Regions from separate parts of the Bacillus sp. JZ109 genome, predicted to be linked through region 1. Evidence: predicted binding sites of a transcription regulator. Region 1 holds the regulator's gene; the other holds the start of a gene.
The links. The regulator LexA, encoded in region 1, represses DNA repair genes until DNA is damaged. The targets are predictions, from matches to a motif close to CGAACATATGTTCG.
Positions count from the first base shown of each region.

Region 1 (6,923 bases):
TAGATGCACTGTTTTAAAAAAATTCTGCGCCGCATCAAGACAGGAAAGGAAGGGTTTATGGTGTTTTATATCAGTTTATTTCTGATTCTTTGGCTGGCTGCGGGGTTTGCAGTGGGAATGAAACAAGTGTATGTCGATCAGCTGTTTGATAAAACTGTGATCGAAAGGCTGGAAAAAGAAGCGAATGATCATGGACACGCTGACCGGATGATCAAACAGCGCGCCCTTTATATTGCAGCAGTGACATTAAGCGGGTTTATTTCTGTTTATTATGAAATGAAAACAATCCCGCAAAGGCGAAACATAAGAAAAATTGAAAAAAACATCATGAAATTAAATCAAGCAAAAAAACGAAGAATGAAGAGAAAATAAAAATGCACAGGCCAAAGGGCAGGTGCATTTTTGTTTTGTATGGAAATGGGGGAGGTGGTGCCAGCTTACTTTTCATAAATTCAAAAATGAGAAGAACAGCGCCCGGGCTAATGGTATATAATATTGTGAATTTAACAAAAATTTAACAAGGAGGACAAGAGAATTCGTGCTAAAGCCTCAAAGAGACCTACATCCTGTTGATTTGGACTTAGAGGCGGAGTAGATGAAACCGGCCAAAGTATCCCTGCTCCGCCGTTTGCTCCATTCCTTGAAGCATGTTGATTGTAACATAGCCAAACGTTTTCCATCAACTATTAAAATTGTAAAATTATTGTTTATTTTTATGGTATTTACTCCGATTTCTTCAATTTATGCTGAAGATGTATATCAGAATTTTGAGGAATTAAAAAACAATGAAGATCCTTCTGATTACGACATTTTTACGAAAGAAACCGGAAGCCCTGTTCTTGTTTTAGCTATTCACGGAGGAGGTATTGAAGGCGGGACAAGTGAAGTAGCGAGAGAGCTCAGCAAAGAGTACTCGATGTATTTATTTGAAGGCTTAAAATCGACAGGAAACTCAGTCCTGCACATTACGAGCACGCACTTTGATGAACCTCGGGCCCTTAAAATGACGGGAAATCATGAATATGTCATTTCATTACACGGGTACGCAGAAGAAGATCAGCAGATCGAAGTCGGCGGTACAGATCGCGTAAGAGCGGCAGATTTAGTTGAGAAATTGCAGCATGCCGGTTTTCCTGCTGTATTGCTCAATACGGACCATCCGCATGCGGGCGTTAGTCCGAATAACATTGCAAATAAATCAAAAACAGGTTTAAGTATCCAGATAGAAATGAGCACAGGCTTTAGAAAGTCTTTGTTCGGCATCTTTTCTTTAAAAAGCAGAGCTGTTACTCAAAATGAGAGGTTTTATAAGTATACAGAAGTGATGTTCCGTTTTCTCAAAAATAGCTACTGAAAAATAGGAGGCGATAAGACAGCCTCCTATTCCTTATGTTTCTCTTTCGTTTCGGGAAATAGCTCGTCCGCGGCTTCCGTTTGATACTGCAACGTGTTATCTCTCGCTGACAGTTCATTTCGGAAATTTTCATCAAGCACATTTTTCAGTAAATACCGATGAAAAAAGTATTCAAAAACAGTAAGACAGGCAGCGGAAAGGAGAGCTGCTCCAAATGGTGAGAAATCGTTTCTTGTTTGGGTTAAAACAAATACCCAAAGAATAACGAATGAAAGGCCAAAGTCAGCCAATGAAGCTGTAATATTGTTTGTTCTGGGTAAGACGAGCATGTCACCAGAAAGATAGGAAACAAAACCTAAGAAAAGTGCAATAAACATCACACTTAAAAAGGATGCGTGATAGACTCTGTCCAAAATCACATATAAAAGGGCGAGAGTGAAAGCAATCTTTGAAGCAAGCGCAATGATATGTTTCATTTGACCACCTAAATTGTTATTTTTTGAAGAAAATTCTTGGGCGTAAACAAATGATAAATAATGCAATTCAAAACCATTCATAATGGTCATGTTACTATTTTAAACAGTCCGTTTTTGTTTACACTGGTATTTTTTTTCAGCAGTATGAAACTTTCTTATGAAAAAAGACGTATATGTGGATGATCAGCTTTCAAGGGGGGAATGATTTGTGGAGATAAAAGGAATCAATCACTTGTTATTTTCAGTTTCGCATTTGGATACATCGATTGATTTTTATCAAAAAGTGTTTGATGCAAAGCTTTTGGTAAAGGGAAGAACAACTGCATATTTTGACATGAACGGCATCTGGCTAGCGCTTAATGAAGAACCAGACATCCCGAGAAATGACATTAAGCTTTCTTATACCCATATTGCTTTTACAATTGAAGATCATGAATTTGAGGAGGTATCAGCTAAATTAAAAAGACTTCATGTCAATATTCTGCCTGGCAGAGAACGAGATGAACGCGATCGAAAATCAATTTATTTTACCGACCCTGACGGCCACAAATTTGAATTTCATACCGGAACACTTCAAGACAAGCTTCGATATTACAAACAAGAAAAAACCCATATGCACTTTTATGATGAAACGGCCTTTTGATATCACACACCATATTTCATATAAGGTTAAATTTAAAGAAGGGTGTTGGTGGAGACTTTATGTTTGGGGAAGGTTTCTACCCGATTAGTTCAACGATGCCATATCTTTTGAACTGCACAAGTGATTCGGTGAAGGAGAATTTGAAATACATATTACATTTTATATGAAGAAAGCGAGCTGTTTTAACAGAGTGTTGAACTACCTAAACTATGTACTAAATTTTCAGTTATATCAATTGCCTCGCCCTTTAATAAATATAAAACCGCATCCTTCCACGACCTAAAAATGAAACGTTTTTAAGAAGATAGCGTCTAATATTCTAAACGTTCATATTTTGAATAAAAGTTTCCTGAAGGAAAGAAAATTTCTTGACTTCAACAATTGTTTGGTGGATAATTATGGTGTAAACATGATGTTCTTTTTCCTCCTATTCAGGCTCGCACCCAAAAGTCAGGGCGAGCCTGCTTTTTTTGAACAACAAACCCCCTCTCCGTAAAGGAAAAGGGGGTTATTTCATGCATCTGATAGATCAATAGATTAATGGACGGTTCTGAACACGCCAATCACTTTCCCTAGAATGCTGACATTCTGCAAAATGATAGGTTCCATCGTTGGGTTCTCAGGCTGCAAGCGAATGTGTGTATCCTCTTTATAGAATCGTTTTACAGTTGCTTCATCATCTTCTGTCATCGCAACTACAATTTCCCCATTGTTCGCTGTGTTTTGCTGTTTAACGATGACATAGTCCTTATCGAGAATACCAGCATCTATCATACTGTCTCCCATAATCTCCAGCATAAATACATGCTCGTCTGGAGGAACCATGCGGTCAGGGAGCGGAAAATATTCTTCAATATTTTCTACTGCTGTAATAGGAGATCCCGCCGTGACTTTCCCGATGACCGGTACATTAACGACCTGGCTTTGCGGAATGTCTACTTCTTCATCAAGAATTTCTATTGCTCTTGGTTTTGTCGGATCCCGTCTGATCAGCCCTTTTGTTTCCAAGCGGGCCAAATGGCCGTGGACAGTAGAGCTGGACGCAAGCCCGACAGCCTCTCCGATCTCTCTCACGGAAGGCGGATATCCTTTTGATTTAACCTCTGCTTTAATAAAACGGAGGATATCAAGTTGCCTTTTTGATAGCTTCGTCATTTTTCGCACCTCAAAACGTCGATTTTAAGAAGATTATAGCATGATTTTCCTTACAGTACAAACATAGGTTCGAAAAAACAATTGACAGAAACGTTTGTTCGTATATACTGAAATTATAAAAATGCGAACAAACATTCCTGTTGGAGGTTATGATCATGAGTAAAGAATCTATTATTTTTGTCGGTCTGTTCACAGTGATTTTGAGCGCGGTTATCCTTATGCTGTCATATACAAGCAGCGGCCAAGAGCTTAATCAGTATGTTAAAATAGAAGTCCAGCAAGGCGACACACTCTGGTCAATTGCTGATCAGGTAGCCGATACAAAAAAGATAAACAAAAATGATTTTATTGAATGGGTAGCTGATAAAAATCAACTTCAAACCTCTGATATCCAGCCGGGTGATGAGTTAGTGATCCCATTGAAAAAGAAGCATCAGGATGCATATGAATTAGCAACTGTAAGATAGAGAGGAAAGAGAGATAAAATGAAAGCACTCATTTATGCCCGTGTAAGCACAAATAAAGAACAGCAGGAAACGTCATTAAAGCGGCAGGAGGAGGAGCTTACGGCCATTGCAGCGGAGAACGGCATGGAAGTGGTCAAAGTGATTTCAGAAAAAGCCAGCGGATATGAAATGGATCGGGATGGTGTATTTGAGCTGCTTGATGTGATTAAGAACGCTGGAATTGATGTCATTTTGGTTCAGGATGAGACTAGGCTCGGACGGGGAAACGCAAAAATCGCACTGCTTCATTGTATTTATAGAGAAGGTGTGAAAGTCTATACAACGGCTCATAGAGGTGAACTGGAGTTATCGGAGGCTGACTCAATGGTCTTGGAAATCGTCAGCATTGTGGAAGAGTATCAGCGAAAGATTCACAACATGAAAATCAGACGGGGAATGAAACGTGCAGTAAAAAACGGTTTTAAACCGCAAAAAAACTTAAAAAACCAACATGGGAACAGTGGAAAAGAAAAAATAGAGGTGCCAATCTCAGAGATCGTCCGCCTGAGAGCGAATAAACTGACGTTTGCTGAAATCGCGGCTACCCTAAGAGGGTTTGGCTATGATGTCTCTAAAGCAACCGTTCACCGGCGTTTTCAGGAATACATAGAGAATGAAGAGACAGCAGAGTGAATCAGTTGTAAAACTTTTTTTGATCTAGTACTATATAGACAAAATGCAATAAAGGAGTTTAACATGATTTCAAACGCGAAAATTGCCAGAATTAATGAACTTGCTGCCAAAGCTAAAGCTGGCGTTATTACAGAAGAAGAAAAAGCCGAACAGCAAAAGCTCCGTCAAGAGTACTTGAAAGGTTTTCGTTCTTCTATGAAGAACACGTTAAAAAGTGTGAAAATCATTGACCCAGAAGGCAATGATGTTACACCAGAAAAGCTAAAAAGAGAACAAAGAAATAACAAACTTCACTAATATAAGAGGAATACGGCAATATCGTATTCCTCTTTTGCATATACTATAATCAAAACTCTTATGTGACAAAATTCAACAAGTTTCTCTCAAATTTAAGCTGAAACAGTTGAGAAAAAGTCGTCAGACATTTATGATGTAAGGGTACAACACATAAGGAAGGGGATTTTTATGGATACAATTGAAAAGAAATCAGTTGCTACCATTCGCACACTGTCAATAGACGCTATTGAAAAAGCAAATTCTGGTCACCCAGGGATGCCGATGGGAGCCGCTCCAATGGCATACACGCTGTGGACAAAATTTATGAACGTAAGTCCGGCAAACCCTGGCTGGTTTAACCGTGACCGTTTTGTTTTATCTGCTGGACACGGGTCAGCACTATTATACAGCATGCTTCATTTAAGCGGGTTTGATCTTAGTATTGAAGATCTTAAGGGATTCCGCCAGTGGGGCAGCAAAACACCAGGACATCCGGAATTCGGACATACTGCCGGTGTTGATGCTACAACAGGTCCGCTTGGCCAAGGAATTGCCATGGCAGTCGGTATGGCAATTGCTGAACGCCATTTGGCGGAAACATATAACCGCGATTCATTTAACGTAGTCGATCATTATACATACAGTATTTGCGGTGATGGTGATTTAATGGAAGGTATTTCTTCTGAAGCCGCTTCACTCGCAGGCCATCTTCAGCTTGGCCGTCTGATCGTACTATACGATTCTAATGACATCTCTCTTGATGGAGACCTCGACCGTTCATTCTCTGAAAACGTGAAACAGCGTTTTGAAGCAATGAATTGGGAAGTTCTTTATGTTGAGGATGGAAACAATATTGAAGAATTAACAGCGGCTATCGAAAAAGCACGCCAAAATGAAAAGAAACCTACATTAATTGAAGTGAAAACGACAATCGGATTCGGTTCACCTAACCGTGCCGGTACATCCGGTGTTCACGGTGCACCGCTTGGTAAAGAAGAAAGCAAATTAACAAAAGAAGCTTACGCGTGGACATATGAAGAAGACTTCTACGTTCCGTCAGAAGTCTATGAGCATTTCGCTGCAGCTGTTAAAGAATCAGGTGAGAAAAAAGAACAAGAATGGAATGCTCAATTCGCTAAATATAAAGAAGTTTATCCTGAACTTGCTGAACAGCTTGAACTGGCAATCAAAGGAGAGCTTCCGAAGGACTGGGATCAAGAGGTTCCTGTGTATGAAAAAGGAAGCAGCCTGGCATCCCGTGCATCTTCCGGTGAAGTTCTCAACGGACTTGCGAAAAAAATTCCTTTCTTTGTCGGAGGTTCTGCTGACCTAGCGGGATCGAACAAAACGACTATTAAAAATGCCGGTGATTTTACAGCGGTTGATTACTCAGGCAAAAACTTCTGGTTTGGTGTACGTGAATTTGCGATGGGTGCAGCCTTAAACGGTATGGCGCTTCATGGCGGTCTTCGTGTATTCGGCGGAACTTTCTTTGTCTTCTCTGATTACCTGCGTCCTGCGATTCGCCTTGCAGCGTTAATGGGCCTTCCTGTGACATATGTCTTCACACATGACAGTATTGCGGTTGGTGAAGACGGTCCGACGCACGAGCCTGTTGAACAGCTTGCTTCACTCCGTGCGATGCCTAACCTTTCTTTGATCCGTCCAGCAGACGGCAATGAGACAGCAGCAGCATGGAAGCTTGCAGTGCAAAGCACTGACCACCCAACAGCGCTAGTGCTTACACGTCAAAACCTTCCTACCATCGATCAAACATCTGAAGAAGCATTGGCAGGAGTAGAAAAAGGTGCATATGTCGTTTCTAAATCTAAAAACGAAACACCTGACGCTCTTCTCATCGCTTCCGGATCAGAGGTAGG
Region 1 covers NZ_CP096388.1:2,217,886-2,224,808, reverse strand. Annotated here, with positions in the region: gene M1D94_RS11760 (hypothetical protein) at 58-372, shown strand; gene pghL (gamma-polyglutamate hydrolase PghL) at 596-1,354, shown strand; gene M1D94_RS11750 (YndM family protein) at 1,381-1,830, opposite strand; gene fosM (FosM family fosfomycin resistance protein) at 2,039-2,473, shown strand; partial or broken gene M1D94_RS11740 (hypothetical protein) at 2,382-2,640, shown strand; gene lexA (transcriptional repressor LexA) at 3,011-3,628, opposite strand; gene yneA (cell division suppressor protein YneA) at 3,778-4,095, shown strand; gene M1D94_RS11725 (YneB family resolvase-like protein) at 4,114-4,767, shown strand; gene M1D94_RS11720 (DUF896 domain-containing protein) at 4,831-5,064, shown strand; gene tkt (transketolase) at 5,233-6,923, shown strand, end outside.

Region 2 (6,923 bases), 1.6 Mb from region 1:
TCATCTGTTTGTTCTAATTTCTCCTGGAGCTGTTCAGGCTTGTTGTTTTCAAAAATGGTCAGAAGGTTCGGGTTCTCCTGAACTTCCATAGAAAATAGCCATAAGCAACGGTCCGTTTCCAGTGATTTGTTCATTTTTCCTGTCAGCATCTCATAAAAATGAGCGTTTTCGGACTCTCCTTGAATGTCCTGATACATCGCTTGCAGTTTGTTTGTTAAAAGGATTTGCGGGAAAACGATATTGAAGTGCTCTTCATAAGCCGTGAGATAAAAGGCCTTTAGTTTTTGAAAAGCATCCAGTGCGCTTTCTGCGGTATGCTCAGTTTGTGCGAGCTGGTCCAGTGTCCGGTAAAAAGGGAGGTATGTGTGATTGATGATGTCATACATATGCTCCGATAAAATCGGGAAAAGCTCTTTGCCGCAGTCTTCAGAAGGAGGCTGCTGTCCACCTTGGTTTTTGGAATAAATATGTCCGCGATAAAGTTTTACTTCATCAACAACTACACCAATCGGAAACTTTTGCATGCTCTTCTTCAAGCCATATTCCAATGCTGGCACGATGAAGGATGAAAATAACGGACTCACCGGACCTTCAATATTAGACTCCATGTTAAGCCAGAAATCATTCATATCAGTGTCGGTAATCATGAAGCTGCGTTTTTCTTCTGCCGCCTTTTTGTCCTGATCAATGGTTGTAATCGGGCGAGCTTGCAGAAGGTATATTTGATGATCAGCAATTCCAAATTCTATATCGACAGGATATCCGTACAGGTCTTCGGTTTTTTTTGTGATTTCAGCCAATTCAATCACTTGTTCATCTGTAAGGCAAAAACGGCTGCGCATGTCTTCACTCGTTTCTTTTTCAGCAATTCCTTCTGCCGCAGACTCCATGTAGATTTCCTTTGCACCTATTTCTTTCTGAATCTCAAACGAAGATTTATTAACAATGAACGTGTCTGGGGTAACACTTCCTGAAACAACAGCTTCACCCAACCCGTAGCTGGCGCTGATTAAAAGCTCTCTATCATCATGGGTAACAGGGTTGCGGCTGAAGATAACACCTGACATTTCTGAATCGATCAGCCCCTGAACGACTATTCCCATTAACGACTCTGCGATTTGATTGTTCATTTTTTTCTTATAGCTGCTGACCCGCCCAGAAAAAAATGAGGCCCAGCATTCTTTCACTTTAGCCAGAAACTCTTCCTCTGTTTTGATATTTAAGTAGGTTTCATATTGACCCGCGAATGAGGCGCCTTCTAAATCTTCCGAAGCAGACGAAGAACGCACGGCTACGGATCGATATGATTCTCTAAGCTTATAAAAGGAACTAGTCAGCTCATCTTTCAGCTCATCCGAAAATGTTCCAGAAATGATCCCGCTTTCGACGTTTTCACTAGTCTCTTGAAGCTGGTTGTCCTCCATAAAACGTGCGAGCGCATTCGTTTGAATAATAAACCCGTCCGGAACAGGAAGACCGTGTTTGGTCAATTTAATCAAATTCATTCCTTTTGCTCCAGCCAGCTGGCTGGACTCTTCTGCCTGGCGAAATAAAACAGAATACATATTTGAAACCCCTCTTTTCTTCATTCATTTTGTTTTTCTCTCTAGTCTTTTTATTGCGGAGCCTGTGTTTAAAAAATGATAGTAAACACTATCATTCAATTGTAGGTTTTCAGGAAAATGCTGTCAAACGCAGAAAGTCCTAAATAAAATGAATAGTTAAGTTGGTTATATTATCCTGGAAAATGCGGCCGTACTGGTACTGTATGCCTATTTTCTTTTATTCTCGGAATCTGGCGACGGACTTGATGATGTAATAAAAAAAGTGCCGCTGATTAGAACAGCGGCACCATGGAATAAGTTTTGACCAGCACCAAAATGCAAATATGGTGATTGATTTTGGCTGAAAAGGGGTATGGTGTAGGAGAGGGAGCGAATGCACGATTGTCCGATTCTTCATTTTTTACTATAATCAGATCAGATGAAGAATCCCTGAGGAGGGTTTTTGTTGATTACAAAAGCCGTTTTTGCATTGTTTTTCCCTTTTATGCTTGTTGTTCTATTTACTAGAGTCACCTTTAATCATTATGTGGCGATCGCTTTAACAGCTGCATTGCTGTTTGCCTCTTATTTAAAAGGCTATACAGAAACGTATTTTATTGTAGGATTGGATGTTGTGTCTCTTGTGGCTGGCGGACTGTACATGGCCAAAAAAGCTGCAGAGAAAAAAGAAGAATAAATCGGACATAATGAATATAAAGACTGAATACCTGCTTTTACGATTTAAAAGCAGGTTTTTTATACACAAAAACAGCTGGAAATAAAAAACCACCGAACTTTAGTTCGTATTTTTAGTGATTTTGCTTTCCATTGTGTTACTATATCTATAGGAAGATTTCGTTAAAGAAACGGAGGCTTATTTTTGTGAAAGATCGCTTTGAGTTAGTCTCGAAATATCAGCCCCAGGGAGATCAGCCGAAAGCCATTGAAAAGCTTGTGAAAGGAATTCAGGAGGGCAAGAAGCATCAGACTCTGCTGGGTGCGACAGGAACTGGGAAAACATTTACGGTGTCTAATTTGATTAAAGAAGTCAATAAGCCGACTCTCGTGATTGCCCATAACAAAACCCTTGCTGGACAGCTTTACAGTGAGTTCAAGGAATTTTTTCCGAACAATGCTGTCGAGTATTTTGTCAGCTACTATGATTATTATCAGCCGGAGGCGTATGTGCCTCAAACGGATACATTTATAGAGAAAGACGCTAGTATTAATGATGAAATTGATAAACTGAGACACTCCGCCACATCAGCTTTGTTTGAGCGCAGAGATGTCATTATTATTGCGAGTGTGTCTTGTATATACGGCCTCGGTTCGCCTGAGGAATACCGGGAAATGGTCGTGTCACTGCGGACTGAAATGGAAATTGAGCGCAATGAGCTGCTCAGAAAACTTGTAGACATCCAATATGCCCGCAACGATATCGACTTTCAGCGCGGTACATTTCGTGTGCGCGGGGATGTAGTGGAAATCTTTCCGGCATCCCGTGATGAGCATTGTATCAGAGTTGAATTTTTCGGTGACGAAATCGAACGGATTCGGGAAGTGGATGCGCTGACAGGAGAAATTCTCGGCGACCGAGATCATGTTGCGATTTTCCCGGCTTCCCACTTCGTAACGCGGGCCGAGAAAATGGAGAAGGCGATTCAAAATATCGAGAAGGAGCTTGAGGAGCAGCTAAAGGTCATGCATGAAAACGGAAAGCTCCTTGAAGCGCAGCGTTTAGAGCAGCGGACAAGATATGATCTTGAAATGATGCGTGAAATGGGTTTCTGCTCCGGCATCGAGAACTATTCAAGACATTTGACTCTGCGGCCTCCAGGTTCAACGCCGTATACGCTTCTTGATTATTTCCCAGACGATTTTATGATCGTGGTGGATGAGTCGCATGTGACAATTCCCCAGGTGCGCGGCATGTTTAACGGAGACCAGGCGCGGAAACAGGTGCTCGTGGATCACGGCTTCCGGCTTCCATCAGCGCTTGATAACCGTCCGCTTCGTTTTGAGGAATTTGAAAAGCATATGCACAATATCGTGTATGTATCCGCAACACCAGGGCCGTACGAGATTGAACATACAGATGAAATGGTCGAACAGATCATTCGTCCGACGGGGCTTCTTGACCCGCTTATTGACGTCCGTCCAATCGAAGGTCAGATTGACGACTTGATCGGCGAAATTCAAGCTAGAATAGAGCGGAATGAACGGGTGCTTGTGACAACTTTGACGAAGAAGATGTCAGAGGATCTGACCGATTATTTAAAGGAAATCGGCATTAAAGTAAACTATCTGCATTCTGAAATCAAGACGCTTGAACGGATTGAAATTATCCGCGACCTGCGCCTTGGCAAGTACGATGTGCTTGTCGGCATCAACCTGCTGAGGGAAGGTTTGGACATTCCCGAAGTATCCCTTGTTGCGATTTTGGATGCGGATAAGGAAGGTTTCCTTCGTTCGGAGCGGTCGCTGATCCAGACCATCGGACGGGCAGCGAGAAATGCGGAAGGCCGCGTCATTATGTACGCCGATAAAATAACGAAGTCTATGGAAATTGCGATTAATGAAACAAAACGCCGACGCGAGCAGCAGGAGCGGTTTAATGAAGAGCACGGCATTACGCCGAAAACGATAAATAAAGAAATTCGCGATGTCATTCGTGCCACAGTAGCAGCTGAGGATAAAGCGGAATACAAAACAAAAGCTGCGCCGAAGCTGTCGAAAATGACGAAGAAAGAACGCCAGAAAGTCGTTGAACAGATGGAGCATGAAATGAAGGAAGCCGCCAAGGCGCTTGACTTTGAGAGAGCCGCGGAGCTTCGCGATTTACTTTTAGAGCTAAAAGCGGAAGGATGATGAACAAATGGCTATGGATCGGATAGAGGTGAAGGGAGCCAGGGCGCATAACCTGAAAAATATAGATGTAACGATTCCGAGAGATCAGCTTGTCGTTGTCACGGGTTTGTCCGGATCAGGTAAATCCTCCCTTGCCTTTGACACGATATATGCTGAAGGACAGAGACGGTATGTCGAGTCGCTGTCTGCTTATGCCCGCCAGTTTTTAGGGCAAATGGATAAGCCTGATGTGGATGCAATTGAGGGGCTCTCTCCCGCCATCAGCATTGATCAGAAAACAACGAGCCGCAATCCGAGGTCTACTGTCGGTACGGTAACTGAGATTTATGATTATCTGCGTCTTTTATATGCGAGAGTAGGGAAGCCTCATTGTCCGGAACACGGAATTGAGATTACATCCCAGACCATCGAGCAAATGGTGGACAGAATTCTGGAATACCCGGAACGGACGAAGCTTCAGGTGCTGGCGCCGATTGTCTCGGGCCGAAAAGGCGCTCATGTCAAAGTGCTTGAACAGATTAGAAAACAAGGCTATGTCAGAGTCAGAATTGACGGCGAGATGGCTGAGCTTTCCGACGATATCGAATTAGAAAAGAACAAGAAGCATTCCATTGAGGTAGTCATTGACCGGATTGTCGTGAAAGAAGGCGTGGCAGCCCGGCTGTCAGATTCATTGGAAACGGCGCTCCGTTTAGGTGAAGGACGGGTTATGATCGATGTCATCGGTGAGGAAGAGCTGATGTTCAGCGAGCATCATGCCTGTCCGCACTGCGGATTTTCAATTGGTGAGCTTGAGCCGCGTCTGTTTTCGTTTAACAGTCCGTTCGGGGCGTGTCCGACGTGTGACGGTCTCGGAATGAAGCTTGAAGTGGATGCCGATCTTGTCATCCCCAATCAAGATTTGTCATTGAAGGAGAATGCGGTCGCCCCTTGGACACCGATCAGCTCACAATATTATCCTCAGCTGCTTGAGGCAGTCTGCACCCACTACGGGATTGATATGGATGTGCCGGTCAAAGATTTGCCGAAGCATCAACTGGATAAAGTGCTGTACGGCAGCGGAGATGACCTGATTTATTTCCGATATGAAAATGATTTTGGACAAATCCGCGAAGGTGAAATTCAATTTGAAGGCGTATTGCGCAACATTGAAAGACGCTATAAGGAGACAGGCTCCGATTTCATACGTGAGCAAATGGAGCAGTATATGTCTCAGAAGTCTTGTCCGACGTGCAAAGGCTATCGGTTAAAGAAAGAGGCGCTTGCCGTACTGATTGACGGCCGCCACATTGGAAAAATTACCGAGCTGTCTGTCGCCGACGCACTTGCCTTCTTTAAAGACCTTACCCTTTCTGAGAAGGATATGCAGATCGCCAATTTGATTTTGCGCGAAATTGTGGAGCGCTTAAGCTTTCTGGACAAAGTCGGTCTCGATTACCTGACATTGAGCAGGGCAGCGGGTACATTGTCCGGAGGAGAGGCGCAGCGCATCAGGCTGGCGACTCAAATTGGCTCGCGTTTATCCGGTGTGCTTTATATTTTAGATGAGCCGTCTATCGGTCTGCATCAGCGTGATAACGACCGCTTGATCAGCGCACTGAAAAATATGAGAGATCTCGGGAACACGCTGATTGTTGTCGAACATGATGAGGACACGATGATGGCAGCAGATTATTTAATAGACATTGGACCGGGAGCCGGCATTCACGGCGGACAGGTGATATCTGCGGGTACGCCGGAAGAAGTGATGGAAGATCCAAACTCATTAACGGGCAGCTATTTATCAGGGAAAAAGTTTATCCCATTGCCTCCTGAAAGAAGAAAGCCGGACGGACGTTACATTGAAATTAAAGGTGCTTCAGAAAACAACCTGAAAAAAGTGAATGCCAAGTTCCCGCTTGGGACGTTTACAGCAGTTACAGGTGTTTCCGGTTCAGGAAAGAGTACACTCGTTAATGAAATTTTGCATAAGGCGCTGGCGCAAAAGCTTCATAAAGCGAAAGCGAAGCCCGGCAGCCATAAAGAGATTAAAGGTTTGGATCATTTAGACAAAGTCATTGACATTGACCAGGCGCCAATCGGAAGAACGCCGAGGTCCAACCCTGCGACATACACCGGTGTATTTGATGACATTCGTGATGTATTCGCGCAGACAAATGAAGCGAAGGTCCGCGGCTATAAAAAAGGCCGTTTCAGCTTCAACGTGAAGGGCGGACGATGTGAAGCCTGCCGCGGAGACGGGATTATTAAAATTGAAATGCACTTCCTTCCTGACGTATACGTTCCATGCGAGGTGTGTCACGGCAAACGCTATAACCGTGAAACGCTTGAAGTGACGTACAAAGGAAAAAGCATCTCTGATGTGCTTGATATGACAGTTGAAGATGCTCTTTCTTTCTTTGAAAATATCCCGAAAATCAAACGCAAGCTCCAAACCCTTTATGATGTTGGTTTAGGTTATATTACGCTTGGCCAGCCGGCGACGACCTTGTCAGGCGGAGAAGCGCAGCG
Region 2 covers NZ_CP096388.1:613,105-620,027, forward strand. Annotated here, with positions in the region: gene M1D94_RS03150 (PEP/pyruvate-binding domain-containing protein) at 1-1,565, opposite strand, end outside; gene M1D94_RS03155 (CsbA family protein) at 2,011-2,241, shown strand; gene uvrB (excinuclease ABC subunit UvrB) at 2,427-4,412, shown strand; gene uvrA (excinuclease ABC subunit UvrA) at 4,420-6,923, shown strand, end outside.
Region 2: the regulator LexA is predicted to act here: its motif matches at 2,335-2,348, upstream of uvrB (excinuclease ABC subunit UvrB).